DNA from 2 places in the Paenibacillus sp. CMM36 genome. Region 1 is predicted to be linked to the other one. Evidence: riboswitches for the same ligand, from Rfam matches in the RefSeq annotation. Region 1 holds a riboswitch; the other holds the start of a gene.
The links. Region 1 has a riboswitch for ZMP and ZTP ahead of ACWA2B_RS04810 (TIGR01440 family protein). Riboswitches for the same ligand answer to the same signal wherever they lie in the genome.

Region 1 (16,140 bases):
AGGTCATAAACGAATTCGCTACAGCACTATTCGGTAGTTAAAATGTAGTAAAGCCTAAAATATCCTGTAGACGGTATATAATATCTTTCCAAAATGTTGAATGATCCTCGTAAGCTGCTAGATCCAAGCTGTATTCAGCCCCCTGATTATTCCATAGCTTATCAAAATAGGCCGCAACCTGTCGGGTCAGCTTGCTGTCCGCCGGAGCGGCCACCCACAATTCATTTTCCAGATTCAAATCATCCAGATTACGGGGCGTCAGATTGGTAGAGCCACCCCAAATGATATGCTCTCCTTGCGCCTTGGCGATATAAATCAGTTTGGTATGGAATTGCTCATGGGTGGTATGATACCAGCGAATTTGAATGTTCCCGCCCGATTTATCGGACAACTCTTGGGCGACCGGACGATTGGGGATGCCGATTTTTTCCTGACCAAACGCGTTCTCATTGGGGTCCAGCAGTAATTGGATGTTTACACCGCGCGCAGAGGCATCCAGTAGGCTATTCAATACTTTGCGGTCAGCCAAATAAAACATGCCCATATGAATGCTGTCACCTTTCTTCGTCTGCCCGATGCCATCCAGAACCGAGGTGTACACCTTGCCCTCAGTTAGATATTTGATTCGATAGCTGTCCTTACTCGATGGAACTTTGGGTTCGGCCTGTGGTGTATAGGCAGGAAGCTGCCCACCGCCCGAAAAGTCCAACACCGCCTGTTCCGTTTGTAAAATGTCTCCGATGATGGGCCCCTTCACCTCCAGCGCTACATTGGAGTGGTAGGCGCTCGCGTCGTGCACATTGCCTGTAGAAATGAGCGCTGTCTGTTCGCTGACAACCAATTTTCGGTGATTGGCCTTGACGTTTAACAGCTTAAGATAGGAGCGAGCCGTAACATCCGGTCCGTCACTGGCCATCAGGTTGGGAATCCAGCCTGTGCCTTGCTGCCCGAACCATTGGAAGAAGGTACGCCACACCGCCGAATAGATGGGTGTAGAGTCCCGCAGGGGATCTACATCGGTCTGCACGACCTGAATCCCTGCTCGCTTCATATTTTCCAACAAAGGGTTGGGAGCAGAATTGTAGTTGGTATTGACTTCATCTGTAATGAAAAAGATAGGCATATCAGGATGAGCTTTCTTTTTGGCAATAAGATGATCGGTCATTTGTGCGCTAACTTGGGGGAAGTGCTGACCTTTATGCTTATAGTCGTTGAACAGAAACAGATCGATGACGATAAATTGCTCGGCTTCATCAATGATCCCGAGCATACGCTTCAAAATTTGTCCTTCATGCTGTGCAGTACTACCATCCCCGGTGGGATAGGTCAAATCCGTCCAGAAGTTTACCTCATGGGTTGAATACTCCTGGCTCTCATAAGAGACGAACGGAGGCAAGGGTTTATGGGTCTGATACAGCATGACGGCAATCAGCCAAAGGATAAGTACCAGAATGGCGATTTTAAGGGTACGGCCCTTATGCCTGGATTTTCTTTGATATTCCGGCTTAGAATGCAGCGGATCACGTGTAGTCATATGACGATCAACTCCTCAATTGGATGCTGCATTCCGTTTTACCGTGCCGGAACATGCAGTTTTATGATGGGATACTGTCAAGTTATTAACGCAAGTGTGCAGGATTGACGCGGATACTGAATGAAATGAAGGATGTTTTACTATTCGTTGAGGACATATGTCCTTTATAGAGAGTCTGCCCTATAATTTAATATATAGAAAAGTCATTTACATGGGGAGAATAACGATTTATGAGAGGAATCTTGTTTGCTTTTCTGGGAGGAGCGTGTATTACGCTACAAGGTGTAGCGAATACACGGATTAGTCAGGATATTGGTACATGGCAGGCTGCTGCTGTTACTCAGCTAATAGGGTTTATTTTGGCAGCATTAGTCTGGATGTTTACAAGGGATGGCAATGTGGCTGAAATGAAACAGGTGAAGCCAATGTATCTTTGGGGCGGTGCCTTTGCAGCTATTATTATATTTAGTGAAGTCACGGCGATCCAACATATTGGGGTTACGTTCACGATCTCGGCGTTGTTGATTGCGCAGTTGTGTTTAACCTTTCTGGTAGATATTAAGGGATGGTTCGGTATAGTGAAGCAAAAGATGAAGCTGCCACAATTTATAGGTATTGGTATGATGATCGCGGGTGTAATTATTCTGAAGCTTTAAAATAGAAATTTAACTTGTAAAGAAAGCTTAGAATGTAGAGATTGAAGGTGAGCTTAGGAATGAGAGAAATTCAGGATCAAGAGCAGCTAAAATATTTTTTGCAGCTGCATGAGTTGGAATCCATACTCTACGAGCCACTACATCCTTATTTGTCGTTGCATCGTTTGGAGCAAGGGGAAAAGCTCTGTTTACAGGGGGATCCCATTGAGCATCTATATATACTGGTGCAGGGCAAGGTCAAGATTTATACCAGTTCTACAGAAGGGAAAACCCTGATCCTTTGCTTCAAAACACCGATCGAGGTCATAGGAGATGTTGAATATATTCGGAATAGTCACGTCATCAACACGGTAGAGGCAGTGTCTCCGATCTATGTGATCGGTATTCACCACCAATGGATGAACAAATACGGCAAAGACTATGCTCCTTTGCTGCAATTTCTATTGGATGTTGTCACGCGAAAGTTTTGCCTGGACTCCGACTTTTCCAGTTTTAATCTCATGTATCCGGTGGAAGTCAGACTGGCGAGCTACCTGCTATCGGTTTCTTTTGACGAATCGAATACAGCTTTTCATGAGGAATTACGGGCATCCAGTCTGGTAGATGTGGCGAATTTGATCGGAACCAGCTATAGACATCTCAACCGTGTTATTCGCAAAATGATTGAAGATGGATGGGTTGAACGGACAAAAGGCTATATTGTCATTCGGGACAGAAAAGGTTTGAGTGAACTGGCAGGACATAATATTTATGAATCATTGTAATAGGAGCATGTAGTAAAAAACAGAAGAATATCAAGGATCATCAAGGGAGAGTTAACATATGTTATTAGGAATTGTATTGGCGGTTATCGCAGGTGCCTTGGTCAGTCTGCAAACGATATTCAATAATAAGGTGAATGAACGGACAGGATCGTGGGCCACAACAACATTGGTGCTGGGCACAGGGTTCTTGGCTTCCTTACTCGGGAGTCTTATTTTTGAAGGGAAAAATACATTTGCTTTACAGCATATGCAGCCGTGGTACTGGTTCAGTGGCATGATTGGTGTCGGTGTTGTGTTCTGTCTGGTACAAGGAATGAAGCGACTTGGCCCGACCTATGCGATCTCCATTGTATTGACAGCGCAATTAGGGACCGCCCTGTTGTGGGATTCATTAGGATGGCTAGGATTAGAGAAAATTCCGTTTACCATTAACAAGCTGATCGGTGTATTGGTCATTATCGGTGGTATTCTTGTGTTTAAATTTGGACATTTTGCAGAAAAGCGGCAGCTCAATTAGGGGCGGCTTTTCTGTAAAGTTTCCGAAATAACTGGTTTATTGCGTATTTTGAACATGATCTATGGGGGAGAAAAAATGTTCACGTTCGTGTATATATTTTCCCATCCATGATACAATGAGAGTATCTTAAAATAGCCACTTTAAGGGCATACGATATTTGTATAAGAGACGATAAATAGATCGGTTACCGTGTTCGGGAACGGTCTTATTTGTGCTTCTTGAACTTGATACAATAAACAGAGTGACTTTGGATGAGGTGGAACATAGATGAGTAGTACAGAGAATAAAAAAGGAGCACCTGACGGCTTTAACAGATCCGGCTCTTTGTTGCCTGCCGCGCGGACAGGCGAACGGAAGATTGAGCACGTCCGCCTTTGTTTGCAAGAAGATGTGGCCGGACAAGGTATCACCAGCGGGCTGGAGCGGTATGTCTTTAAGCACTGCGCTCTGCCGGAGTTGCATTTTGACGAGGTTCGCCTGGATACTACTTTTTTAGGACAGGCTGTACGAACACCGTTGCTTATTAGCTCCATGACAGGCGGCAGCGCCGAGACAGGAGCGATTAATGAGCGATTAGCAGAGACAGCGGAGAGACGCGGCTGGGCATTGGGCATCGGCTCGGTACGGGCTGCGGTGGAAAGGGAAGAATTGGCTCCAACCTTTGCAGTCCGCCGTCTGGCACCCAGTATCCCGATCCTTGCCAATCTGGGTGCGGTGCAGCTGAACTACGGATTTGGCGTGGACGATTGTCGCCGTGCAGTAGACATTGCTGGAGCAGATATGTTGGTGCTGCATTTGAACGGATTGCAGGAGATTTTCCAACCCGAAGGGAATTTGGATTTTAGCGGCCTGCTTAATCGTATCGAGGAGTTGTGTCGTCAGCTTTCAGTGCCTGTAGGAGTGAAGGAAGTAGGTTGGGGCATAGATGGCGAGACGGCATCAAGACTGTATGATGCGGGTGCAGCCTTTATTGATGTCGCTGGTGCAGGCGGGACAAGCTGGAGCCAAGTGGAGAAATTTCGTAACCCTGATCCTGTGCGTCGTGCGGCGGCGGAGGCGTTTGCGGACTGGGGCAATTCGACCGCTGATTGTATCGTGGAAGTCAGAGCCGCTCAGCCACATGGTGCTCTGATCGGCAGCGGTGGACTGAGAGACGGTGTCAATGCAGCGAAGGTGCTTGCTTTGGGAGCTGACATGGCAGGCTTCGGGCGTTCTTTGCTCGGTTCTGCGGTTGCCTCTAGTGAAGCGCTGGAGGCACGTTTGGAGCAGGTCGAACTGGAACTCCGCACGGTCATGTTTGGTATTGGGGTAGATGGAATAGAAGGGCTCAAAGATACGACTCGACTAAGAAAGAAGGTAAATGGATGAGCGGACTTATTACATTGGTTCCGATGAATGCGGAGCAATATGATCGATTTGAACAACGCTCGCTTGCCGACTATGCGGATGAGAAAATCCAAGCAGGTACATGGACGGTTGAAGAAGCACCAGAGCGAGCGGCAGAAAGTTTTGCTCAATACCTGCCACAGAGACTAGACACACCTCATGCTCACCTGTATATGTTGATGTTTTCCGATGACGGGGGGCAGAGTCAGGAGGAAGCTGGCTACATCTGGTTCAATATTACGGACGGCGTGCAAGGAGAAGAAGCTTTTCTACTGGATATCCTTGTATACGATTCATACCAGGGGAGGGGTCTAGGTACGATGGCGATGGAGGCTTTGGAACAGGAGGCTCGCAGGCTGGGAGCTGTCCGCATCGGGTTGCATGTATTTGGGCATAATGAGCGAGCTTTGCATGTATATCGTAAGTCGGGCTATCGGATTACAGATATCCAGATGAGCAAAGAAATCTAAATAGGGATATAGTAAAATCCTGAATTCCATAACCGTATGCTTGCCGCGTGTATAGGTTCTCATATATAATGTGGGTTGGTAAACTAACGGATGGCATAACGCATATTTTATATAAACGGGAGTTGTTCTGATTATGGCTTTAAAAGCGGGGATTGTGGGCTTGCCGAACGTGGGCAAATCAACACTTTTTAACGCAATAACGCAGGCGGGTGCGGAATCCGCAAACTATCCATTTTGTACGATTGACCCCAATGTAGGCGTCGTTGAAGTACCGGACGAGCGGTTGGATAAGTTGACCGAACTGGTTGTGCCGAACAAAACGGTGCCAACGGCTTTTGAATTTGTTGATATTGCAGGACTTGTGCGCGGTGCGAGCAAGGGCGAGGGTCTGGGTAACAAGTTTCTGGCTCATATTCGTGAAGTGGATGCGATTGTACATGTGGTACGTTGCTTTGAAGATGAGAACATTACCCATGTAGACGGCAAAATTGACCCGATCAGCGACATTCAGACCATTAATTTGGAACTGATTCTGGCGGATATCGAAAGCGTAGACAAGCGTATTGAACGTTCCCGCAAAAACATGAAGGGTGGCAACAAGCAGTACACCCAAGAAGTTGAAGTGTTGGAGCGGATCAAAGAAACGCTATATGCTGATAAACCTGCGCGTAGCTTAGAATTGTCGGATGAAGAACGGCTGATTGTACGCGATCTTCATTTGCTGACGATGAAGCCTGTACTCTATGCCGCTAATGTTAGCGAAGATGGCGTAACGGAAGCCGACAGCAATCCATATGTGCAAAAGGTACGCGATTTTGCCGTGGCTGAAAATGCAGAAGTGGTGCCGATTAGCGCCAAGGTAGAATCTGAAATTGCTGAGCTGGAAGGCGAAGACAAGGCGATGTTCCTCGAGGAGCTGGGATTGGCTGAATCCGGATTGAACCGTTTGATTAAAGCAGCATATCGCTTGTTGGGCCTGTATACGTATTTCACAGCAGGTGTGCAGGAAGTACGCGCTTGGACGATTCACAAAGGAACGAAGGCACCGGGTGCTGCGGGCGTAATTCATACGGATTTTGAACGCGGATTTATTCGTGCCGAGGTTGTATCCTACAACGATTTGGTCGCTGCTGGTTCGATGAACGGGGCCAAGGAACGGGGTCAGCTTCGTCTGGAAGGTAAGGAATATGTAGTGCAGGACGGAGACGTTATGCATTTCCGTTTTAATGTTTAATATAAAATTTCTAGAGTACAATACTCGATTCGGATATATAAAAGACGATGTCTCAAGTATGTGTGTTCTAAAATGTGCTAGATAATGCGGTCGCTGCCTATATTAGGCGGCGACTTTTTTTATTGAATTACATGTCGTGTGGATTTTTGCAAAATCCTAAATTAGTCAGTATTTCTTGTAGCTAATTCATGAATTAGTTGGTATAATAAAGAGCTGTAGCCAGTGAAATTGAAGCTGGCTTCATATTAATTTAACTGAAGAGGTGAATCGCTTGTTGGACCGATTGCAATCATTGGCGGACCGCTACGATAAACTGAGCGAACTGCTCTGCGATCCGGATGTAGCGAACGATAGCAAAAAACTTAGAGATTATTCCAAAGAACAGTCTGATTTACAGCCTGCTTATGAAGCATATACCGAATATAAAAATGTCGTTGAAGAGCTGGAAGCTGCAAAAACCATGCAGGGTGAAAAGCTGGACGACGAGATGCGTGAAATGGTCAAAATGGAGATTGAAGAACTGAGTGTTCGTAAGCGGGAGCTGGATGAAAAAATCCGTATTTTGCTGCTGCCGAAGGACCCGAATGATGATAAGAACGTTATTATTGAGATTCGTGGGGCAGCGGGTGGTGACGAAGCGGCACTATTCGCAGCTGATTTGTACCGGATGTATACCCGTTATGCCGATACCCAAGGCTGGCGTGTAGAGCTGATGGACGCGAACATGAATGATCTCGGGGGCTTTAAAGAGGTTATTTTCATGATTAACGGCCGCGGTGCATACAGCAAAATGAAATTCGAAAGCGGCGCACACCGCGTCCAGCGGATTCCGACGACGGAATCAGGTGGACGTATTCATACATCGACATCTACAGTATCCGTTATGCCTGAGGCAGAAGAAGTGGATATTGAAATTTCCGACAAGGATATTCGCGTGGATACGTTCTGTTCCAGCGGTGCGGGCGGACAATCCGTTAATACGACCAAGTCGGCGGTGCGTGTAACGCATATGCCAACAGGTATTATGGCAACCTGTCAGGACGGAAAATCCCAGAACTCCAATAAGGAGAAGGCGCTGCAAGTTTTGCGTGCCCGTATTTCGGATATGTTGCGTCAGGAAGAGGAAGCCAAATATGCAGGCGAGCGTAAGAGCAAAGTAGGTACCGGGGACCGCAGTGAGCGTATCCGTACCTACAACTTCCCGCAAAGCCGTGTAACGGATCATCGTATTGGACTAACTATGCATAAGCTGGACCAGGTGATGAACGGGGAGATCGAAGAAATCGTATCGGCGCTCACGATTGCAGAGCAGGCTGATTTGATGGAACAAGAGGTTTAAGTTTTGGGGAACGAGCGCGATTGTGTGTATCGGATGTCACCGGAACGAAACATGAGTGTCAGAGAAGCCTTGGTTGAGGCTTCTTCTTTTTTAGGAAGCTGTGGCGTTCTGGAGCCCCAGCATAATGCCCGTTTGTTGCTGGAGCATGTGCTCGGATTGGAAGGTACGGCGTTTTACGCCGCTCTGGGTGATCCGTTCCCTTCCACCGCCAAGGAGGCGTGGGAACGGATCATAGCCCGCAAAGCTGCGGGTGAACCGGCGCAGTATATTATCGGACGGCAGGAATTTTATGGCCGCCCGTTCGCGGTTTCGCCGTCGGTGCTGATTCCGCGCCCCGAGACAGAACTGCTCGTCGAGGCGATACTCCAGCACGGCGATCGGCTGTGGCCAAGCGGTGCTCCTCAGGCGCTCGACATCGGCGCGGGCAGCGGTGCGATTGCCGTGACGCTGGCGGCTGAGCGACCGAGCTGGCGCGTAGCGGCAGGGGATATTTCGGCTGCCGCGTTAAAAGTAGCGGCTTATAACGCTGCTGCGAACGGCGCAGCCGTAGAATTCCGCGAGGGCGATCTGCTGGCGCCATTTGCGGGAACGACGGTGGACATTCTCGTGTCCAACCCGCCGTACATCCCGGCTGCTGACATCGCTGGCCTACAGCCGGAGGTCCGCGACCACGAGCCACGGATGGCGTTAGATGGTGGTCCTGACGGGCTCGGCCCGTATCGGGCAATGCTGGAGCAGCTCGGACTCCTTCAGGCTCCGCCCCGGCTAATCGGGTTTGAGCTGGGGATGGGACAGGCCAGAGACGTGGCTGGCCTGCTGGAACAGGCAGGTCATTGGAAGAACATTATAATCGTTCCTGACCTTGCAGGGATTGAACGACATGTCCTAGGCGTCTCGGAGTAGTGGTGCATTTTCTTTTTGCGAGTCTTTCCTTTAGAATAAGAGGAGTATGACCGAGAAACGGCTCAGGGGGAAATCATGCTTCAGAAATTGAAAAAAATTGACGGTCCGGTTATCTTTATTCTGGTTTTGCTCATGGCGATTAGTATCATAACGGTATACAGCGCAGGTAGGGGCCCTACGAACTTGGCAGAGCACGGCAACGACTATCAAAAGATGATCGGGTATTATATATTGGGTTTTGTGGCGATCTTGGGTTTAGCGATGGTCGATTTTCGGATATTCATTAAAAAAGCCCTGTACGTATATGGAGGCGGAATATTCCTGTTGGGTCTCGGATTTTTTGGTGGGACGGTTAACAACTCTCAGGGCTTTCTGAAAATTGGTGGCTTGAATCTTCAGCCTGCCGAGGTATTCAAGCTGGTTCTTATCATTTTTCTGACTTATATGCTGATCAAAAAGCGCAAGAGCAGGCTGTATTTCATTCAGGATGTTCTTCCAGTGGCTCTGGTGAGCTTTGTCCCGTTTGCCATGGTTATGGCACAAAATGACTTGGGTAATGCGCTTGGTTACATTGTCATCGTCATTGGTATGCTATGGATTGGTAATGTGAAGGCATCCCATGCGTTAATCGGATTCATCGTATTTGCAGTCGCCGTTGGCGGCGGAATCAAAGCTTATATTTCGTTTCACGATGAGATTGATTCCTTTATGAAGGGGATTGGCCGTAGTCACTGGGTAGAACGGTTGGACCCTTGGTTGGTACCGGAAGAGGCAACCGCGAAGGCGTCTTATCATACCAAAAATGCCAAGCTGGCAATAGCCTCTGGCGGAATGATGGGCAAGGGCTTTTTGCAAGGAACCTCGGTACAGTCCGGGCGTGTTCCTTATACGTATGCGGATTCTATTTTTGTGGTCGTAGCGGAGGAATTTGGCTTTGTAGGCTCTTCAGTGCTACTATTGTTATATTTTATTTTGATTCACCGAATGATCCTGATTTCGCTGGAATGCCGGGATCGTGCCGGACCGTATATTATTGTCGGGATTGTGTCCATGTTGCTGTATCAGATTTTTGAGAATATTGGTGCGTTTCTGGGCATTATGCCGCTTACAGGGATTACACTCCCGTTCATAAGTTATGGTGGTACCTCGTTGCTTATTAACATGGCTAGTATCGGCTTGGTTATGAGCATTAAGGTGCACGGCCAAGAGCTGGAGGATGATCTGCCACAGCCTTCCAGATTGAACTTGACGAAGGCGAAAAAAGCCTAGTACAGGTGGATTGTGGCTAGATACTGATTGGTATTTGTGTGTGAGTTGAAACGGTGCAACGCGAGAGTCCAGATTGTGAAATCTGGGCTTTTTTATATTCCTCGGCGAGGGTCAGAAGCTTGGTGTAGCATGATTCGAGGGTGTATTGAAGAAAATCTGTAAAGTGGTTATGAATATTTTACAAGACTTATAGGTTTAGACTCTCCCAAACCGGACAAACTGATAGACATGATAGAGTTTGGGTTTGGGGGGACGAAGATGAGAAGTTGGGTAAAGCAAGCTGCAATGATATTATTTTGTATTTCGATATTAATGATGTCTTGGGAAGGTCAAAAAACGGATGCTGCTATGACCACTGGAACAAGAGGAACCTTAGCATCAGGAGTGACTACAACAGGGCTGGAAGTGATTCCACACGACTCCATTCGACTGCGTATTTTGGCCAATTCGGATCGCCCGGAGGATCAGCTGGTTAAACGCGAAATACGGGACGCTATTGTGCAGCAGATGAATGCCTGGGTGGGTGAGCTGGAAAACCCGCAAAGCTTAGACCAAGCGAGATCATTGATTGATGCTCATTTACCTGAAATTGACCGTTTGGTAGGTACGGAACTGGCTCGTCGCGGCATTGCCTATGATCATCAAGTGGAACTGGCGAGCGTACCTTTCCCGACGAAAATGTACGGTGGTCTTGTCTACCCGGCAGGGAATTATGAAGCGCTTCGGGTTACGCTGGGACAAGGAAAAGGTCAAAATTGGTGGTGCGTGCTGTTTCCTCCGCTGTGCTTTATTGATGCAGGCAGTGGGGAGGCAGCGGCACAAACGGTATCAGCAAAAACGGATCATGGAGATAGTCGGACGAATGCCACTGACAAGGAGCCGGAAGTGCGTTTTTTTCTGTGGGATGCACTTGCGGGACTGTGCAGCTGGGTGAGTGGCTTGTTTGCCTAAACGTTGAGGAGTGTAAGTTTCCCCATATGCTATAATGGAGCTTACGATAGATATACACATGGCAGGGCCAAATAAACTGATCTTTCAAAGTAGCCTTATAGGATCAAGCGAAATCACTGGCCTGTATACGACAATAAGATATGGGATGATCTGATATGAGTGATAAATCGAATCAAATGCAAGACTTGCGCGGAGATTTTGTGCAAAAGGAAAAATCGGAGCAAAAGCTGGACGAACAGGGGAATTGCGAGCTGAAGCAGGCATTGAAGTGGTGGGATGTAAGATGTTTGGTTCCTGTGAACAACACTGACGGGGGTGTTTCTGACGAAACTTCGGCTGAACAGACTCGGATCGCGGCGGAAAAAGGCATACGCGAGGCTGCTGTACTCCTCCAAGCTGGAGAGACGGTAGCCTTTCCTACGGAGACCGTGTACGGACTGGGAGCCGATGCTCGTAGTACAAAAGCGGTGGAGGCGGTATTCGCTGCCAAAGGACGCCCCTCCGATAACCCGCTCATAGTACATATTTCTGATGCTGATCAATTAGAGGGTATGGTAGCAAAAATAAACGATACAGCCCGGACGTTGATGAATATGTTCTGGCCGGGACCGCTGACTCTCGTATTGCCAGTGGTGCCGCAGGCACTGTCATCGCGTGTAACGGCCGGGCTGGACACGGTTGGTGTGCGTATGCCAGATCATCCGATAGCGCTGCGCTTGATCGCTGAAGCGGGTTGTCCGTTGGCTGCGCCAAGCGCCAATCGTTCGGGAAGACCCAGTCCCACCCTTGCACAGCATGTGCGGGAGGATCTGGAGGGCCGCATCGGCGGCATTTTAGACGGAGGTCCCACAGGTGTGGGGCTGGAGTCCACGGTGGTGCAGGCGGGTGACGACGGAACGGTCACCATCCTGCGCCCCGGCGGCGTGACGGCTGAGCAGCTCGCTGCAGTTGCTCGCGCCGTCGTGCTGGACCCGGCGCTGGCCGCTACGCCCGGGGAGGATGCCGACAGCCCGGCGCCGCGCTCGCCGGGCATGAAGTACACACACTACGCGCCGCGAGGCCGCTTGAGCGTGGTACAAGGCCCGTCGTCCGTTGAGGTGACGGGGTGGATTCGCGCTGCGCTGGCGGAGGCTTCCGCGCGCGGAGAGCGCACGGCAGTGCTCGCGTTCGACGAGCATACCGCCGGCTACGCCGGAGAACGCGTCTACACGCTGGGCAAGCTGGACGCGCTCCATGAGGCAGCGCAACGCCTGTACGGCGTGCTGCGTCGCTGCGACGAGGACGGCGTCACCTACATTTTGGCGGAATCCTGTCCGCCGAAAGGATTGGGCGACGCCGTTATGAACCGCCTGCTTAAAGCGGCAGGTCACCGAATCGTCCGCCTGTAGCTTCTGTCGAATCAGAGCCTCTTATAGTGCGTGTTCAAAAAGTCGGCTTTTCAGGACCGAGAAGGCTGGATGAAGCTAGGGACTGAGTAGCGGAGCGTAGATAGATCTACGTGAGCAACGGAAGGCCCGGCTGAATTCAAGATTCGACGTCGAATCCGCTTCTTGAATAGCTTCGTTATGGAAAGACGACTTTTTGAACAACCTCTTATATTAAATTTTCCTCCCTCCTCTTCTCGGTATGGGGTACTTTCAGTGCATGCTTGTACTGATTTGCCCCTTGTCCGCATAACGTGTACAAGAACAGACGGATAATGGAGGGATGGAGTATGCTGGCAGCCTCTGCCCATGCCGGGCAGGTTGTAACGATTCTGATCATGGCGGTAGCGCTAGGAATGGATGCGTTATCGCTGGGCGTAGGGATCGGCATGAAGGGGATACGCCTGCGAGACGTGCTGCGCATCAGCACTGTTATTGGCTTTTTTCACATTCTGATGCCATTGCTGGGAATTTTCACGGGCCATTATATGAGTTCTTTATTAGGTCATGTGACGACCTACTTCGCAGGGGGGCTACTCATCCTTTTAGGCGGGCATATGGTGTATAATTCCTTCAAAGGGGACGGCGTACAGGTATTGGATCATCGTTCGCCTTTAGGTCTTTTGCTGTTTGCACTTGGGGTGAGCGTGGATTCATTTTCTGTAGGAGTGTCACTGGGGATGTTCCAGAGTGATCTGGTGCTGTCTGTTCTGGCATTTGGTTTTTGCGGGGGAGCAATGGCGATGTTGGGCCTGCTGCTGGGTCGCAAGGTCAGCCGCAATCTAGGAGATTACGGGGAAGCAGTGGGCGGTGCCATTTTGCTGGCATTCGGCTTTATGTTTATGTTTTGATTTTAGCTCAGACAGTGTAAAATAAGTGCAGGGTTAAAGTAAGGGATTAGGATTATAGTAATCCTCTGTTTATATATTTTTTAACATACGGGGGGTGAAAACGTTGAAGAATATCTTATTTGTATGCACTGGGAATACCTGTCGTAGTCCAATGGCTGAAGGGATGCTGCGTAAGTTGGCTGCTGAGCATGGACTAGAACTGGAAGTGCGTTCTGCGGGAGTGGCAGCGATGGAAGGCACGCCGATATCCCGACATGCAGAGGCGGTTCTACGTGATCACGATATATCCGATCAGATCACTTCAACCCCTTTGAGCGACGGGCTTGCCGGGTGGGCACATCTGATCTTAACCTTGACGCAAGGACATAAACAGCACGTAATTCAGCGCTTTCCCCAAACGGCGGGCAAAGTATTTACGCTTAAGGAATATGTGGAGAACCGGGATGCGGTGTTGAATGATGTACAGGAGTTGGACGGTTTATATGCTTCACAGCAGTTGATGGCTTCACTTGGACAAGAGCTATCGGCGCAGGAGCGTGAACGAATGATTGAATTACACCAACGGATTCCGGGCTTTGATATTTCAGATCCGTTTGGCGGTTCACGAGAAGACTACGATGTCACAGCTGCGGAAATCCGCACGGCGCTGCATAAGCTGCTGGACAAGCTAAAGGCCTCTTCCGAATAAAGTCGCTCTTACTCATCTATTTTGTACGGAATCTGTTGATTTTCGACGGTTAATCCGTTAAGATAAGGTGGAAAAATGAGAATCCGATGTAACTGGCGACAAAAGTGGGATTAACCACGATGGAGCATCGGATATACGGCCGGTCGCCTGGGCAAAAGAGCAATTCCACATAGGTGTGGACTGCTCTTTTTTCATATACAAGTTATGCCAGATGTTTAGCTGAGGGTTGATTCCTTCAAAGGTTCTTCCATTTTTTCTGCTCGAAATCTGAAACATCGGCTATAATATAGTGAGATTGTGATCAGGAGAGAGTGTGTTGAACTTGGGGCATGAGACCGTGCCTAGTCTCTGAGAGGCTGTTCAACCAAAGGAGGTTCCAATGGTGGGACAATTGGATCATGAGATTTCGCTAGAAGCACAGACCACTTCTGTTGTGCGGGAAATCGCAGAAGCAGCCAGTCTCAGGGCTGGTCGCCTGTTGGTTATCGGCGTTAGCACAAGTGAAGTGGCTGGAAGTCGAATTGGCACGGCGGGAGCGCTCGATGTGGCTCAACAACTGTTATCTGGAGTAGAGTCCGTTCGCAGGCAGTATGGCTTTGATGTAGCGTTTCAATGCTGTGAGCATTTGAACCGAGCGTTGGTCGTTGAACGGGCTGTACTGGAGCGACTGGGACTGATGGAGGTTGCGGCTGTTCCTGTTCGTACAGCAGGAGGCTCTATGGCTACCGTCGCCTATCGTTCTATGAGCGACGCGTGTTTGGCGGCGAACGTGCAGGCTCATGCCGGGATAGACATCGGCGAAACGCTGATTGGCATGCATCTACGACCGATTGCTGTTCCGTTTCGCCCAAGCCTTCGCTGGATTGGCGAAGCACGTGTGACAGCGGCGTTCACCCGTCCTCCACTTATTGGCGGACAACGGGCGGTGTACAGTCTGGAGCAAGAAGTCGGCGGAAACTGCGATTAGCATTTGGCATGGCGGCATGTTTGTACTAATCGTTTTTGCAATGAGGATGAGGTACCCAACAGAGGAGCAGGCGTTAGCTTGTATACCCAACAATTGACTATGGAGAGGGAGTAATCAATCATGATGGAACACCTGCGTAAAAGTGACCCAGCAGTGATGGAAGCAATGGGACTTGAACTGAAACGACAACGCCACAATATCGAGCTAATCGCATCCGAGAACATTGTCAGTGAAGCAGTAATGGAAGCCATGGGCTCCGTGCTGACGAATAAATATGCTGAAGGTTACCCAAACAAACGCTACTATGGTGGCTGTGAGCATGTAGATATCGTTGAAGACATCGCACGTGACCGAGCAAAAGAACTGTTCGGCGCTGAGCATGCTAACGTGCAGCCTCACTCTGGAGCACAAGCCAACATGGCGGTGTATCTGGCAGCTCTCAAACCTGGAGATACTGTACTGGGTATGAATCTGGCGCATGGTGGCCATTTAACACACGGAAGTCCGGTTAACGCTTCCGGCTTGTTGTATAACTTTGCTGCCTATGGTGTGCGCGAAGACAACTTCCGCATCGACTACGATGAAGTGCGCAAGGCAGCCTTCAAGCACCGCCCTCGTCTGATTGTAGCTGGCGCGAGTGCATATCCGCGTACTATTGATTTTGAAGCTTTTGCTTCCATTGCCAATGATGTAGGTGCTTTGTTCATGGTGGATATGGCACATATCGCAGGTCTTGTGGCAGCGGGAATTCACCCAAGTCCAGTTCCGCATGCCCAATTTGTAACAACAACGACACACAAAACGCTGCGTGGTCCGCGTGGGGGTCTGATTCTGACTCGCAAAGCATGGGCGCAAGCGATTGATAAAGCTATTTTCCCTGGTACTCAAGGGGGGCCACTGATGCATGTGATCGCGTCCAAAGCGGTTGCTTTGGGTGAAGCGCTCCAGCCATCGTTCAAAACCTATGCGCAAAATGTAGTCCGCAACGCACAGGTGCTGGCTGAAACACTGTTGGCTGAGGGGATTAACATTGTATCCGGTGGTACGGATAACCATCTGATGCTGTTGGATACGCGCAATTTGAATATCACAGGTAAAGAAGCGGAGCATGTATTGGATTCCGTGGGCATCACGGTCAATAAAAATGCGATTCCTTTTGATCCGACCAGTCCATTCGTAACAAGCGG
Region 2 (16,140 bases), on a different contig from region 1:
AGCGATTTGGTTACGAACTCCATTGTTATCCATGATGTCAGAATCTGTTGCATGGTTAGAGGTAGTGTAGGGACCTTTGTGAATGTTAACAATGATCCACTTTGCACCTGCCCTTTTGGCTGCCGCAGCATCTTTCTTTAACCATTCAACTTGATCTTCAGAAAAATTGGCATATTTCTCTGAGTCCTCATTGGAGTTCAGTACGATAAAGTGAGCATAGCTGTAATCAAAGGAGTAGTACGCTCCTGTTTTAGTAGCAGAACCAGCTGGTTGATTAATATTAAAGTGATCATAAAAAGCGTAGTTCTCATCCTCATGATTACCTGCTGAAGGAACAATGGTTGTATTCAAAAGACTTTTTTGTGAATGTCCCAACAACCAGTCCCACTGCTCTTCTTTGGTACCGGTGTCTACGATATCTCCGTTGTGGACTACAAACTGAGCATTACCTACAGTTTGAAGTGCTTTTTCGAGCGTCTGTGAAGACAATATGGCTTCATCTTCGCTTTTCGCTTGTGTATCAGCTAAATCAATGAAGGTAAATTCGCCGCTCTTAGGAGCCGTTTGAAACGTACCTGTTTCGCTCCATATCCCGCGCGCTGCATCACCCACACGATAATAATAAGCTGTGTCCGCTTGAAGACCTGTAGCTACAGCTTTATGGACAAGCTCTTCTGGAGAATTGGTCGATGGAGAAGAAGTCCCTTCAAATGTAAGAGCACTCGTAAAATCAGCTTCAGAAGCCGTTTTCTTGATTACTTGAACAGTGCTCTTCGTGGAAAGTTTTGAAGTATACCAGGTAAATCCTTTGGAACCTTTTGTGTCTCCATAAAATGTAGCTGTAACTTTACTAATACCATGATCTGTATTCCCTGATGACTCAGCATGGACAGGCAAGGCTGACATGCCCGTAATCAAACCTAGTGCAAGAGCAACAGACATAGATGTTGCTGACCATTTTTGAAACTTCTTAAACATGTGTACACTCCTCTGTGTAGTTAATATGTAAAAGTTATAAATATGATCATATCAATCAAATGTTAATACGTTGTTTTAGGAAATATAGTAATTTGTAAAAACGAGGTGTTAAGTGACCTAGCGATTGAGGAGAAGGATAACTGCTTTACCCTTTTAGGGCTACAAAGCCAAATAAGGCTAACCGTATATTTGCAAAGTTTGCAAAATCGGCAGCCCTTTGTGCATTGCAATTTCGATCATTCCACTGACTAATGTGCAGAAGTATTTTTCAAATCTGCTTCATAACGAAGGCCGAATTGTTGTCTTGCCTCCTCCATCACTTCAGCGACTGTAAGTGAACACTCCAAAGAGTTAATGGAACTGTTGCGTTCACCAATCTTGATCAGATCTATAAATTCCTGAATTTCATAATACATGGGCTCACGCGTCTGAGCTTTGGTCAGATCCTCAATCGTGCCGTCCCGATAATGAATTTTCACCTCATAGGGCTGACTGATTTTGTCGATCACCATCGTTCCATTCTCACCCTGAATTTCAGCAGGCAGATAGGAATCTGTAATTTTGGAATACATGACGATAGCATCCATATCAGGATACTTCATCACGATACTGCCCTCGCCATCGACACCAGAGGATAAAAGCACACCAACCGCCCGAACCTCCTCAGGTTTGCCGAACAAAGTCACCATAGGATACAAACAATACACGCCAAGGTCCATCAGGGAACCATTGGAAAAGGCCGGGTTAAACGCATTCAATACCTTACCTTGCTTAAAAGCATCAAAGCGGGAGGAGTATTGACAGTAGCTTGCAAAATAACGCCGAACCCGGCCTATTTTATACATATGATCCTTTATTATTTTAAAGTTAGGCATAAGTGTGGATTTAACGGCCTCCATCAGCAGAACATCGTTGTTGCGCGCGGCTTCGATCATACTCTTCACCTCTGCTGCATTAGACGCAAAAGGTTTCTCACACAACACGTGCTTTCCGTGATTCATACATAAGATCGCCTGCTCCGCATGTAAGGAATTGGGGCTGGCAATATATACGGCATCGACCTGGTCACTTGCGGCCATTTGCGCCAGGTCTGTAAAAACCTCCGGCTGGCTGTTATATTTGTCAGCAAAAGCTTTGCCCTTATCCTCTGTGCGTGAGTATACCGCCGTCAGGGAAAATTCGTCCGTCTCCATCGCAGCTTGAATAAACCTCTCTGTTATCCAGTTGGTTCCAACAATACCAAAACGCATCACAGTATCCCATCCTTCCCGTGAGTCATTACAATTCATATGTACCTATTCTCGCATTCCAGCCTAAACTTGTCCACTATACCGTTAGCCATATCTCGTGCTTCAACATGTTTATTCGACAAAAAAAGACTGCGGTCTATCAGCTTAATTTATACTGATTGTACCACAGTCCCTGTCAGTTATTTGGGGTTATATCTCTATTTTTTTGATATTACTTTTCCTACTTCTTCCAAAATAGCATCCATGGAAGCAGGGTCATGTACATCATACTCATCAATGTTCAGACGCAGTACAGGACAGGCATCAAATTCGTTGATCCAATTGGAATATCTGCGATGCATTTGCTCCCAATAAGAACGCTCGGTCTGGATCTCCATCTCGCGACCGCGCTCCTCAATCCGACTCAGAATGGAGGGCAAACTGCCTTCCAGATAGATCAGCACATCAGGGTGAGGGAAAAACGGTGTCATCACCATCGCCTCAAACAGGCTAGTATACGTTTCATAATCGGTAGGATTCATCGTTCCCTGATCGGCATGCATTTTCGCAAAAATGCCTGTATCCTCATAAATAGAACGATCCTGCACAAAGCCTCCACCAGACAGGAAAATATTCTTTTGTTCCTTGAAGCGTTCCGCGAGAAAATAAATTTGCAAATGAAAGCTCCATCTTTCGAAATCGTGATAAAATTTCTCCAGATAGGGATTATGATCGACCTGCTCCAAAGAGGTTTTAAAACCAAGGCGTCCGGCCAAAGCACCGGTCAACGTGGATTTACCTACACCCACTGTGCCCGCTACCGTAATCAAGGCATTTGCAGGAATGTTGTAATTATTCACTATATAAGCTCCTTTACATCGGAAACAATTTGTTTAAATTGTGCCTGATTTTCTACAAAATCAATTTCATTCCCGTTCACGGTCAATATACGAGGGGAAGGGGACTGTTCAGCGAGAAACTGCATGCCTTTATCATAATCTATGATCAATTGCTCCAGATAGGCAGGGTCCATCTCCTGTTCAAAAGAGCGTGCACGCTTGCGAATTCTCCCCAGCAAGGTATCCAAATCTGCTTTGATATAAATGATAATGTCCGGCTTAGGCATATCATCTGTGAGCAAATGATAGATTTGACGATATTTTTCGAGCTTCACACCCTTAAGCGTACGTTCAGCAAAAATCAAATTCTTGTAGATATGATAATCAGAAATAACAGGCTGAGCTTTCTCGATATATTGCAGACCAGTATCCTCCAACTGCTTATACCGATTGCAGAGGAAGAACATTTCCAACTGGAAACTCCACTCATCTATATTCTGATAAAATTTATCGAGAAATGGGTTCTCCTCGACAATCTCTTTGATTATCGGCCAATGTAGCTCGGTTGAAAGCATCGAAGCTAACGTCGTTTTGCCTGCTCCGATGGGCCCTTCAACGGCTATAAATGGGGCTTGTTTCATGCGGTTCTGCTCCTCCTTGTACTCCAGTCCATCCTGTGGACAACTATCCTATTGTATCACAAGGTAGTACGCTAAAGGCATACCAAATCTATGGATAAAACAAAAAAACAGAGCGCTATATTTTGCTTCATAGCGTCTCTGTTTCTCATTTAAACCAACCTTTTTCATTAAAACGTGTAATCGCTTCGATCCGGTTACTGACACCCAACTTATCGAGAATGACTGAAATATAATTGCGCACCGTCCCTGTCGTTAAATACAGTTCACCAGCAATCTCTTTTGTGTTCTTTCCGTCAGCGATGAGCGCCAAGACGGTCTTTTCACGCTCTGTTAGCGGGTTGACTTCGGCATAAGCATCATCGACCAGTTCCGGAGCATAGATACGCCGACCTGCCATAATACTGCGAATGGAGGAAGCCAGCTCTTCACTGGGACTGTCCTTGAGTAGATAACCGTGTGTCCCCGCCTTGATCGCTCGTTCAAAATACCCAGGGCGGGCAAACGTAGTTAAAATCAGCATCTTGCAGTTCAAGCCTTTGAGTTCTTCAGCCGCATCCAATCCGCTCTTTATTGGCATTTCGATGTCCATAATGCATATATCCGGTTGATGCAGCTTCACCAGTTCTATAGCTTCTTCCCCGTTGCTTGCTTTTCCGACTACTTTCATGTCCTCTTCCAAGTCTAGCAGAGAAGCTAGAGCACCCAGCAGCATACGCTGGTCTTCTGCAATGACAATTCGAATCATGGCCCCACCTCCTCGTTCGGCTTTTCAGGGATATTGGGCACTTTAATGACCAAGGTCGTTCCCTGATCTGAACGCAGCTCCATACATCCGTTCACGAATTCGAGCCTTTCCTTCATACCTTGCAGGCCGTTTCCACGAAGGGTTCCATTTTCTCTCGTAATACCGACTCCATTATCCTGAATCCGAAGAGTTAATTCCTTACGAGACGGCTCAATCGTGATGGAGCAAGCGGTAGCTCCACTGTGTTTCACTACATTGGTTACGGCTTCCTTCATACACATGCTAAGAACATTTTCATTCATTAATGATGTATGCTCCAGCTTCGGGTCGCCCTCTAGAGTTAATTCAATGTGAGCAGCCTTTAAAATCTGCCGAATACGTAGTAGCTCATCCTCTAGTCGCATACCGCGCATTTGAGTAACCATTTCCCGTACCTCTTTTAACGCGCTTCTTGCCGTGAGACGAACATCGTTAATTTCGACATGCGCCCGCTCCGGGTACTGATCCATCAGTTTGCCCGCCAAATCGCTCTTCAGCCCAATGAGTGACAACTTCTGACCTAAGGTATCGTGCAGGTCACGCGCAATTCTTTGCCGTTCCTCCAGCTTAATCAATTCCGATATTTTCTTATTGGCATCCTCCAATTGGACTTGGAGCCGATCGCTTTTGTTGCGATTAAAATTCGTAATCGGAAGGAGAATCACACCGATCAGATTAAGCAGGATAAAAGGAATCTGTTTAATAAAAACGGGATTCTGAGAAACAAAACCATAATTGATCAATCCAATCGTAATAACCATTAAAATAATATACAGCGTCGTAAATGCAGCCTTACTTTTAATATTACCGATCAAATAGGCGATAAATATGGAAAAGTACATATAGCTGAACAGCAGTGTCATGGTAATCGATATGGCAATCTGTACACTGGTCCAAAAGTATATGAGCCAGCCTTTTGAGACAAAAGCCAGTACATAACATGCAAAGAATACCAAAATAATAGCAGTACCCAAAATAATATGACCTGTAGATGAAGAGCTAAAGTAGTAAAAGGGCAGGATGTAAAAGACGACCCAAACATAAGGGCTAAGCCCTGTATTTCTTTGGAAGATCTGATACCATTTTTGCATCCTGCCCACCCTCTTCTACTTCACATGACTTATATTCCTTATCTTATCATACCAGGTTTTGTTCAATGTTATTTTCTTTCTGTGCCTACAACAGGTGTAGGCATGGGTTTCGTAACTGCTACACGTTTGCTGAGGAGCGGCTTCACTTGTTTAAAGGTCAAAAAGGTTTTCGTATTTTCATCCCAAAGTCGGAACTTCAACGATTGCAGACTGCTACTCACTGTGATCGTGGTCGCCTTTTGAAGTAACGGTGTCGCTTCATGTGCTTTTTCCAAATTATAATTTGGAACTTTGGGACTCAGGTGATGAACGTGATGAAATCCGATATTGCCCGTAATCCATTGCAATACTTTAGGAAGCTTGTAGTAAGAACTGCCTTCTACGGCTGCATTAATATAACTCCACTCTTCATCGTGCTCAAAATACGAATCCTCAAATTGATGTTGTACATAGAACAACCAGATTCCCAACATACCGGATACAAAAAAGATAGGTGCCTGTACGAGAAGGAAGGCCTGCCATCCAATAGCCCAGCACAACAGTGCATACAATGCAACGATGGATATATTCGTCACATGAGTGTTCATTTTTTCCTTGCGTTTGGCTGTCTTGATATTAAAGCGATAGGAAATCAAAAAAGTATAGATCGGACCTAGTCCGAACATAACCCAAGGATTTCGGTATATGCGATAGGCCAACCGTGTCCATGTGGAAGCCTCTGTGTACTCTTCTACCGTAAGCACCCACATGTCACCTGTGCCTCTTTTATCCAGATTACTGCTGGTTGCATGGTGGATCGCGTGACTATTTTTCCATTGGTGATAAGGGCAGAGCGTAATAATACCTGTAATCGTTCCCACAATGTCGTTCAGCTTGCGGCTTTTGAAGAAGGATTGATGACCACAATCATGAAAAATAATAAACGTCCGTACCACAAACCCCGATGCAACAATGGCAATGGGAAGCGTCAGCCAGTACGAGACCGACAGGCTAAGATAAGCAGCATACCACAATAGGATCAGTGGACCCAAGGTATTGATAAGTTGCAGAACGCTGGATTTCGTGTTTATTTTCTCGTAGGGAGCCATATTTTTTTTCAATTGGGCTAATGGGAGTTGTGTCATACTCATTATGATCCTCCTTAAAGATGACGCCTATACCTTGATCCTGTTAGGCGTACATGTTGATCTAATCTCAGTATAAGGAGAACGCTCTAGGCGCTGTAGTCATAAACGTCAGTTCGTGTATATGACATTTGTCATATAGACAAGTAACATAACCCGTTTTCCAAATGTTCGCGGGTTTCTTTTCTGATGATTGTTTGTTAAAATATAAGGTATAATAACGCTGTATGTGACTGGCGAAGTCAGTGGAATGAACCACGAGGGAGCATACAAAAAAAGCGTACCGTTCGCCTGGGAGAAGTATTTGCAGAGGATTCGTCTGTCTTGACGACCTTGTGCAAATACTTTTTTTCGTTTTACAAGACCATGACACCCTGTTGATTCCATTATGCAATAAATTCAGAGGAGGCTCGGACTATGGCTATTATCATGAAATCCAAAGAAGCAGCTGAGCAAGTATATGCAACGATCCGTTCACAGGTAGAAGAAATGAAGCAGCAAGGACACCGTCCCCATCTGGCAACCCTATTGGTAGAAGGTGATCCGGCATCTGCATACTATGCACGGACCAAGCAAAAAATAGCGGAGAAGCTGGGCATCTCATTTCATCTCCATACGTTTGATCGTCATGTTAGCGAAACCGAGCTACTGCACCTGATCGGCAGTCTGAACGATGCATCCCATGTACATGGCATTATGCTGGAACTGCCGCTTCCCCAACATCTTTCCGCCTCCGTTATTAAACAATCCATTGCCCCCTACAAGGATATTGATGGGATTACACCCGATAACAAGCTGGCTACTGTAACAGGTGACGCCGGACTATATCCCGCAACACCTCAAGCCTGTATCGAGCTGCTCAAGCATTACGGTCACACATTGGCAGGCAAAAATGTCACGCTCGTGGGCATCGGACAGACAGTGGGACTTCCCCTTTTCCACATGTTGCAAAGAGAAAACGCCACCGTTACCGCCTGTCATGCAGGTACGCGTGATATTGCAGAGCATCTGAGCCATGCAGACATTGCCTTCGTGGCAGTCGGATGCCCTGATGTGATTACGCAAGATATGGTTCATCCCGGTTTGATTTTGGTAGATGCGGGAATTAATGAGACGCTAGAGGGAAAAATAGTGGGAGATGCCGCTTTAGACGTGGGGGAAAAAGTACATGCTATTTCTCCGGTTCCCGGCGGTGTTGGCACCTTAACGACTGCGATTTTGTACAAAAATCTGCTCAAAGCAATACATCTGCAACACTACTCCAGAGAGGTGGTTTACTCATGAGTGAACTGTCGTGGAATCATTCCATCGGACATTTTCTGAAAGAGGCTGCAAGTGCAGCTCCTACCCCTGGCGGAGGAAGTGTATCCGCACTGGCTGCGGCACTAGGCGCGGCTATGACCTCCATGACCGCCAACCTTTCACAAGGAGAAAAATACGCGCACATCCATGAACAAATCACGGACGTCATTAGCAGCATGGAAAGATTGTCTACACATTGTGAGGAATTAATGGTCGCAGACATCCAATCCTTTGAACAGTATATGACTGCCCTGCGTTTGCCCAAGGAAACAGACGAAGAAAAGCGCTATCGTACCCATTCCTTACAGACAGCGGTGATCGCTGCCATTGAGGTACCCATGCGCCTGCTGGAAGTATGCCGAGACGGATTGTCGCAAGCCTATAACATTGTGGAAGTGTCCAATAAAAATGTGATTTCGGATCTTGGCATCGGCGCGATCCTGTTCGAAGCCGCCGCTCAATCTGCCCTGCTTACCGTCGACATTAACCTTGCTTCGCTGAAAGATTTGGATGTCAAACAATCCTACGAAGCTAAAACAGCCGCACTCCTCCGTGAAATCGGACAAATCAAAGAACAAACCTTATTGATGGTGCGCAGCCGAATAACGGGCTGACCATTGGAAGAACCCGTCCCAAGTCATATTCTGCTTCCATGCTCAAAAAATAGCCTCTCAAACCCGCCTCTGCTCGTGGGTTTGGAGGCTATTTTATTGGAATCCAACGATTTGTGGAAAACTTTTCTATATATTCTTCGTCTATTGATAAGGAGATATTCCCCAAGGCGTTATTTAACCTTATATACATTGATGAAGAAATGAGGAAAAACGCATGAAAAGACGTACTCTGTTAATCAGTATGATCGCGCTGTTATTGTTCAGCTCCAGTGCATGGGCGGCCGGTGATGAATCGGCGTCCCGTATTCGCTCCTATGATTCCGGGAGTCTGATTCAATCCGATGGGAGCTTGTGGTTATGGGGCTATAATCAATCCGTACCGACTCGTGTAGAGGATAAGCCAAACGTTGTAAGAACATTTTCGAATATAATCCAGGAAGGCGATCTGATATTTACCTTACAAGATCATTCCGCCTGGTATGTGCCAAGAAACAACATTTCTGAATCCGTGAAATTCATTTCTCTGGAAGGACTACCAAACATCATAAACGTGCGTATTATGAATGATCATGTGCTCGCCCTAAACGCCGAAGGAACCGTATTATCCGCTGATCGAATCGAAAATGGTGGCAACTTTGCTCCTTTTCAAACCCTATCCGGCATCGAAAATGTTACAGAATTGGATAGTTACTATGAAAAAAGACCGCAATATGAGGAACGCTGGATCTTCTTGAAGAAGGACGGAAGTGTATGGAAAAATACAAGGTCCTTGCAGGGCTTCGAGCTTGTTCCATCATTAAAGGATATTACTGCTATCTCCAAAAACATAGCCTTAAAGAAAGACGGTACTGTATGGACATGGCCCAAAGAATTTGATAAAAATGTAACTCCGTCCGAAACTTTATCCGTATCGCAGATTCAAGCCTTATCGGACATCAAAATAATTAAGACCAATGGAAGTTCCAATCTCGCGATTGATCGACAAGGACGGTTATGGTTCTGGGGTGAAACGGTCACAGGTTACTCAGATAATACAACCTATCACAATGAAAATACCCCTGTGCTATTATCAGGAGTAAAAGATGTTAAAGACGCCTTTTTCGCCGAACGCTCCATACTCGCCCTCACCACAGCTGGGAATGTATATGTTGCGTCTCTAGATGGTGAAAAGTTACCATCCAACGCCCCCTTTACATTGCTTGCTAAAAATATTCAAAGTATCAAAGCAGGTCCACGGCACGTAATCATGCAAAAAGCAGATGGGGCCTTATGGGGCTGGGGTGTCAACAAACACGCGCAGCTAGGTATAGGAGACTATGAGTTTCTGTATAGTTCACCAGTTCCTGTACAAAAACCGATTCTTGTCCGTCTCAATGGTTCGCCTGTCTCTCTGAGTAATGGTGTCATTACCCGCAACGGGCAAGCGTTTATTCCCCTTCGTTCTGTTTTTGATAAACTGGGGGCCGAGATCGCTTATGATTTCAACAGCAAAATAGCAAAAATAGATCAGTCCAAGGCAGAAGATCACCCTGTCTTTCTAGAAATAAATTTCAAAACCAGCCAAGCAAAAGTGAACGGTAAGGCTGTAAAGCTTACCAATCCGCCCTTCATGGTGAATGGTATTGGTTATCTTCCATTAAGGCTGATCAGCGAAACGCTGGGGGCCAAGGTAGATTGGATACAAAAAGAAGATACTATTGAAATTACGACAAAATAGTAAATCAAAAACCAGTCCAAACATGATTCATGTTGGACTGGTTTTTAATGCTATATACTGTGTATAATATGCGATCTCTTATCTATTTCAACAATTTGTTATAGCGCAGAATCTGCTTATTGTTTAGCTTTATTCTCTTTTTCTCTTTCGACCAGCATATCTACGATCATATCAATCTGTCCTGTAATAGCGATTGGATCATAGCGATAATACGTATCAAAATCGTTAAAGAACACTCTATTGTTCTTCACCGCAGGAAGATTCCCCCATACAGCGGACGACTTCAGTTGCTTGAGCGCGTCACCCTTTTTCTCCGGGTCATACGTAGTCAGGAACATATAATCTGCGTCATACTGCGGCAATACCTCCATCGAAAGCTGTACCGTTTGTTCCTTGGAGTTCACTGTTTTCTTTGGCAAGTTCAGTTTGAGCGCATTGTACACGGCTTGTCCACCGCGACCCGCATTGTCGCCAAAGATCCAAAGTGCATGCTTGTCCGTCAGCTCATACAGACCGAAAGTTGCCTTTTCGTCAATCACACCTTTAAGACGTGCGCGACCTTCAGCGGCCTTTTTATCAAATGCAGCAATAAATTGCTCAGCCTTCTCCTTTTCCCCGGTGATATCGCCGAACAGCTTGACCGTATCATAAATATTAGTCGTCGTGCCGTACGGAATGTACAGGGTAGGTGCAATTTTAGACAAAGCCTCATAATTCGTATCCTTCATAACCACGATCAGATCGGGTTTGAGTTCCAACGTCTTTTCCAAATTGGTCGGATCACCCACCTCTTTGGTTCCTTGTTCCTTCAGCAAATCGGTCAGAAAAGGATTTTGAAACGCAGTCGGCTCTACACCCACCACGTTAGCACCCACGGACAGCAATTCTCCACCGTAAAAATCCGTTACAATGCGCTGTGGCTTGGTCGGAATTTGAATATCCCCTTTAACCGTTTTAAAGCTTCTCGTCTCTCCAGTAGAAGCCGACTCTTGCTTATCTCCTGAAGATGAAGCCGGATTACTTCCATTATTATTTCCGCCGCAAGCGCTGATGAATACAGACAATACAAGTAACATAGCTGTCATCATAAAATACGATTTCCTTTTCAACTGATTAGCCCCCTATATATTGTGCAGATGATCTCCCGATACATATGATAATGATTATCAATATCGTAAGAAATATATCAAGCGTCGTCCTTGCTGTCAACTGAAAAACGAACTTTGCACATTCCTTTTTAATAAACCAAAAGACCTGCCAAAATGATGGCCAGGTCTTTTTCGTGGAGCCGTCTTCAAAAACCTACACATTGGGGCTAGGTTGCTGAAGACTGCTTTCTGGTGATCGCTGTTTTGTTTTATATTCTTCTCCCCAATCTTTCATCAAGTTAATAATCGGTATGAGCGTTTTCCCGAATTCGGTGAGAGAGTATTCAACCTTAGGCGGAACCTGCTGGTATACTTCACGGTGAACGACACCATCCTCTTCCAGCTCGCGCAATTGGAGTGTCAGCATACGCTGGGTGATCCCCGGACATATCCGCCGAAAATCACTAAATCGCTTAGTCCCATACATGAGATGATACAAAATAATCCCTTTCCATTTGCCCCCAATCACGTCCAGCGTGAACTCAACTGGACACGCCTGATCATTTCCAGCGGTACATTCCCCAAAGCCGCCTTTCCGATTACGCATAGGCTTTTCTCCTCCTTAGTATCATTTTATATACTACAGCACATTAATGTGCGTACTTCAAAAACGGTCATGTATATTCTAATATTAAGCATGTCACTTGGTAAGCGTCAATTTTAATCAACATCCATAAGGAGTGGAATAACGATGGAAACCTTAGCTACTACTAAAGATCAAATCTTATCCGCATACGAGTTCAGACATGCAACGAAGGAATTTGATAGTCATAAGAAAATTAGCGATTCCGATTTTGATTTTATTCTTGAAACCGGTCGTTTATCTCCAAGCTCGTTTGGCTTTGAACCCTGGAAATTTGTTGTCGTTCAGAGTAAAGCTATGCGTGAGAAGCTACTGCCTTACTCTTGGGGGGCCCAAAAACAACTGCCAACAGCCAGCCATTTTGTACTCATCCTCTCTAGACTTCCTGAAGATATGATAGCCTCCTCCGATTATATCAAGAGTATGATGGAGAACGTGCAGCAATTACCAGCTGAAGTGATGCAAGGCAAAGAGAAAGTATATGACGCCTTCCTAAAATCAGATTTTGCGCTGGAGGAAAACAAAAGAGCCTTGTTCGAGTGGGGCTGCCGACAAACCTACATCGCACTGGGCAACATGATGACTGCCGCAGCCCAAATCGGCATTGATTCCTGCCCTATCGAAGGTTTTAATAAACAGGAAATCGAACGCATCCTCTCTGAAGAAGGCATTATGGATGCCAAGCATTTCGGTATTTCTTGTATGGTGGCATTTGGCTACCGTCTCAACGAGCCGCGTGGCAAAACTCGGCGACCTGTAGATCAGGTTATTGAGTGGGTGTAAAACCTTTTCTCTAAAACAAAGGGGTGTCCCCACAGCCATTTCGATGGCTTTGGGGACACCCCTTTTTCATAAAACCTCAGCTCTTAACTCTTTCCAATTACTTACTGATAATTTACTTCTTCTGCAAAGTAAATATCCTTCAAACGATCCTTTACGCGTTGAATTTCATCCGCTGTTAAAGGAGCAGTTGGACATAGCTTGAAGTTCCTTCCGGTGACATAGCTTACGTCCGTGTGACCATCCAAGTTGTAGTCCATCTTCGGAACCGGTTTTCGGGTATAATCGGTAAAGTCAATAATGGACCATGCCGCATCTCCATCCTCTTTGGATAAAATAATCCGCTGTGAGGCATTTTCGGTCCACAAATAGCGCAGATTTGCTGGTGAATTATTGGAATCCATAGCCGTCTTAATACCTGAGCCTCTAAACATGAGCGTAAACTCCGTATGATCATTATTGGATCCTGCTACCGATTCATAAATCTGTTTCAGCCCGTCCACGCCTACAATCTCAACCTTGCGATCAACAGGGAAGTGGTTCACAAAATTCTCCCATATTGGAGCCATGTTATGGGTGTTGGCAAGTGCGTTGATGTCCAAAATAATGGACAAGTAGCTTACCGTATTTATACGTTGATAAGGGTTATCCAAATATTGCTGTACTATATACAGTTGTGGTGCTGCATCCGTCTCAGTCACATATGGGTCAAGCGGATGAAGAGTCCAGCGTGAGGAATCTTTCGTATAGCGTGATCCAATCGGATCAATCGTAACCGAGTTCATGAATACGGTACCGCTATTATCTGCTAGTCCCTGTGCGGGAACAATTGGATTGTCCTTATGGGACCAGTAAGGCATCAATGGAGAGCCCTCACCATACATACCGTTCACATTATATTGTGTAGCCGACCATCCCATCGCGGAAGTAATCCGATAGTGATCTTTAAGCCATTGAGTCTGTTCGGGATTTACCGTAAAGCTGGTCAATGATTTCGGAAGATACTTCCGATATTGGTCTGTATCCATGCTTTCAAACACCGATGGTGATCCCATTGTACCGGATTGGTGCAGCTCATTGAATGCATTGTAACGATACATATACATCCACTCGTCCATTCGAGCTTCCCAAATAGGAAACTTTAACTGGTTCGGATACCCATCCAACATTCCGACTTCATCTCCATACTGATCGACGAATGCCAAAACCTGTTTAAGCTGCGGGCGATTTGCTTCTACAAAAACAAATCCGTTTTCCATCGCCCACGTCACTTTGACATTGGGACCAAAGTGGTCCATCAGCAATTGACGCGCTTGCTTGATTTGATCTACCGTCGTCGCGCTTCCCTGCAGCATGATGGAGACAGCAAAGTATTGCTTTTTGCGTTCCCCGGGTTCTACCGTTAATTCCGCATCAGATGTGAAGTGAACCCCTTGAGATGGCGACTCAACCGTGATCTTTAATGGAATGACCGAGTTTACTGTCGGAATCAAATGCAGGTTGGCAATCTTCCCATCCTCATCAAATATTCCTCTGGAATCCTCTACCCGAAGTATCAAGTCTGAGGGCAGCAATCCAGGAGCTATAACCTCTCCATTAGCATTATGAAATACGTAGGACATATTCCAAGCAGCAGGATCTAAAGTAGCAGCCTCTGAAATGGTATACGTAGCCAAGTATACGGACCTGATTACGTTCGGTGGCTCTGCCGGCGGAGTCTTCCCTTTCACGATTAGCTTGGCCTGAGCTGTAAGGACCTGATAAGGTTTGGCAACGGTGACCTTCATTTCTACAGGAATGAAGCTGTCCGCAACCGGAATATTTTCGGGATGTGCAATTTTCCCTTGTTCATCAAAAATACCTAACCCATCACTAAATGTGTACGTAACACTTGTGACGCTGGCAGCAGGAATGCTTACGGGTCGCCCTTTATTGTAGAGCTGAAAAGATAGCTGATACGAAGGGTATGTCTCCGGTTGATTTACCAGCTCCTGCGCCTTGATCACGACCTCATCTACCAGAAAATCCGAAGAATGATCCGGTGGATCTACCGGAATTACTGGTGGTTTGGGTTTAGGTCCCGGCGGTGTCACCGACGGTTCCGGCTTCGGTTCTGGTGGTGTCACCGGAGATGCTGGTGAATCAGGGCTTGGGCGATGCCTTTTAGGCTCCTCGACTTCCGAATTCACAGGTTGTTGACTAATTTCCGGTGTCACATCGACCTCGATCTTCTTCGATTCTTGTTGGCTGGTCGTCTGAGGCATCGTTGCAGTTCCATCTCCTAATGACCCTAGCAAACGCTTGGCACGTTCTCTCAGACCGTCACCGCCTAACCATATTCGATAAGCAACCAGCGTGGCATCCTGCCGTCTCACAGACTCTTTAGGATGGAAATAGTGATTCGTATCTCCCTCGATCAGTTCCAGCCGTTCCATCAGCCATACGCTCGTTTGTGCATAATCTGATATATCAGATTGATCCACAAAACTGGATATACCAGCCGATCGGGTATCTTCAGTAACACCAAAATAGCGGGCATACCAAACGGCCATATCCTGACGAGTCATATTGTGCTTGGCACCGAATAATTGATCACTAATTCCTTTCGTAATGCTCTCTTCCTGTAAGGCCTGTACATAAGGTAGAGCCCATGGTGACACATCACGAAAAGAAGTTACGCCTCTGTTATTCGATGTTCGCTTTAAGGTTTTAGCGAAAATGCTTGCCCATTCCTGTCGCGAGATAAAATGTAAAGGTCGAAAGCTCCCATCCTGATATCCCGTAACATAACCTTGAGCAGCCATGGCCTCAATCGCATCAGCTGCATAGGAATGTTCGATATCGTTAAAGGCTCTGTCCGCAAAAACAGGCGCACTATGTATACAGAACAACCAGACAGCCAGTAAACCAGCCATGTAATGCCTAATTTGTTTTAACTTTTTTTCATAATTCATTATTCGGAATCATTACACCTCCTTTACTAGATAGCACTGAGCCACTTTCGCCTGTACTTTCATATCAACTTTGAAAATTAGTCTCTCTTGTTTTCAATCGGTTTTTCATTACTGTTAACACCAAACTGTATATACTTGAATTATCGGAATAATCTCCCTAGGATTGAATAAAGCCAGTAAAAAAAGTAGTTTTGGCAATCTACTATCCTGTTTATTCACCATCTTTTTTTAAGCCGTAATTCCCTATCACTAAACAATGGTTTTCATTGGTAATTAAATATTTATCATCTTTTTGTGTTACTATGTTGATCCCGTATACAAATAAAAAAAGAGATAACATCTGTATCCGCATTCGC

Region 2: it holds a riboswitch for ZMP and ZTP, as region 1 does, so the genes downstream of both, ACWA2B_RS20140 (bifunctional 5,10-methylenetetrahydrofolate dehydrogenase/5,10-methenyltetrahydrofolate cyclohydrolase) here and ACWA2B_RS04810 (TIGR01440 family protein) in region 1, are expected to answer to the same signal.

The regions. Positions count from the first base shown of each region.
Region 1 is NZ_JBSEDY010000002.1:182,681-198,820, reverse strand. It holds gene cls (cardiolipin synthase) at 1-2, shown strand, start outside; gene ACWA2B_RS04880 (phospholipase D family protein) at 38-1,534, opposite strand; gene ACWA2B_RS04875 (DMT family transporter) at 1,765-2,190, shown strand; gene ACWA2B_RS04870 (Crp/Fnr family transcriptional regulator) at 2,250-2,954, shown strand; gene ACWA2B_RS04865 (DMT family transporter) at 3,013-3,471, shown strand; gene fni (type 2 isopentenyl-diphosphate Delta-isomerase) at 3,739-4,839, shown strand; gene ACWA2B_RS04855 (GNAT family N-acetyltransferase) at 4,836-5,327, shown strand; gene ychF (redox-regulated ATPase YchF) at 5,461-6,561, shown strand; gene prfA (peptide chain release factor 1) at 6,833-7,900, shown strand; gene prmC (peptide chain release factor N(5)-glutamine methyltransferase) at 7,904-8,803, shown strand; gene ACWA2B_RS04835 (FtsW/RodA/SpoVE family cell cycle protein) at 8,879-10,072, shown strand; gene spoIIR (stage II sporulation protein R) at 10,331-11,023, shown strand; gene ACWA2B_RS04825 (L-threonylcarbamoyladenylate synthase) at 11,179-12,411, shown strand; gene ACWA2B_RS04820 (manganese efflux pump MntP) at 12,738-13,298, shown strand; gene ACWA2B_RS04815 (low molecular weight protein arginine phosphatase) at 13,402-13,986, shown strand; ZMP/ZTP riboswitch at 14,065-14,146, shown strand; gene ACWA2B_RS04810 (TIGR01440 family protein) at 14,366-14,953, shown strand; gene ACWA2B_RS04805 (serine hydroxymethyltransferase) at 15,074-16,140, shown strand, end outside.
Region 2 is NZ_JBSEDY010000011.1:106,070-122,209, forward strand. It holds gene ACWA2B_RS20105 (metallophosphoesterase family protein) at 1-978, opposite strand, end outside; gene ACWA2B_RS20110 (Gfo/Idh/MocA family protein) at 1,227-2,228, opposite strand; gene ACWA2B_RS20115 (deoxynucleoside kinase) at 2,426-3,067, opposite strand; gene ACWA2B_RS20120 (deoxynucleoside kinase) at 3,067-3,687, opposite strand; gene ACWA2B_RS20125 (response regulator transcription factor) at 3,833-4,432, opposite strand; gene ACWA2B_RS20130 (sensor histidine kinase) at 4,429-5,562, opposite strand; gene ACWA2B_RS20135 (fatty acid desaturase) at 5,631-6,692, opposite strand; ZMP/ZTP riboswitch at 6,906-6,990, shown strand; gene ACWA2B_RS20140 (bifunctional 5,10-methylenetetrahydrofolate dehydrogenase/5,10-methenyltetrahydrofolate cyclohydrolase) at 7,104-7,970, shown strand; gene ACWA2B_RS20145 (cyclodeaminase/cyclohydrolase family protein) at 7,967-8,602, shown strand; gene ACWA2B_RS20150 (stalk domain-containing protein) at 8,817-10,319, shown strand; gene ACWA2B_RS20155 (ABC transporter substrate-binding protein) at 10,436-11,428, opposite strand; gene ACWA2B_RS20160 (winged helix-turn-helix transcriptional regulator) at 11,622-12,014, opposite strand; gene ACWA2B_RS20165 (NAD(P)H-dependent oxidoreductase) at 12,159-12,833, shown strand; gene ACWA2B_RS20170 (S-layer homology domain-containing protein) at 12,935-15,784, opposite strand.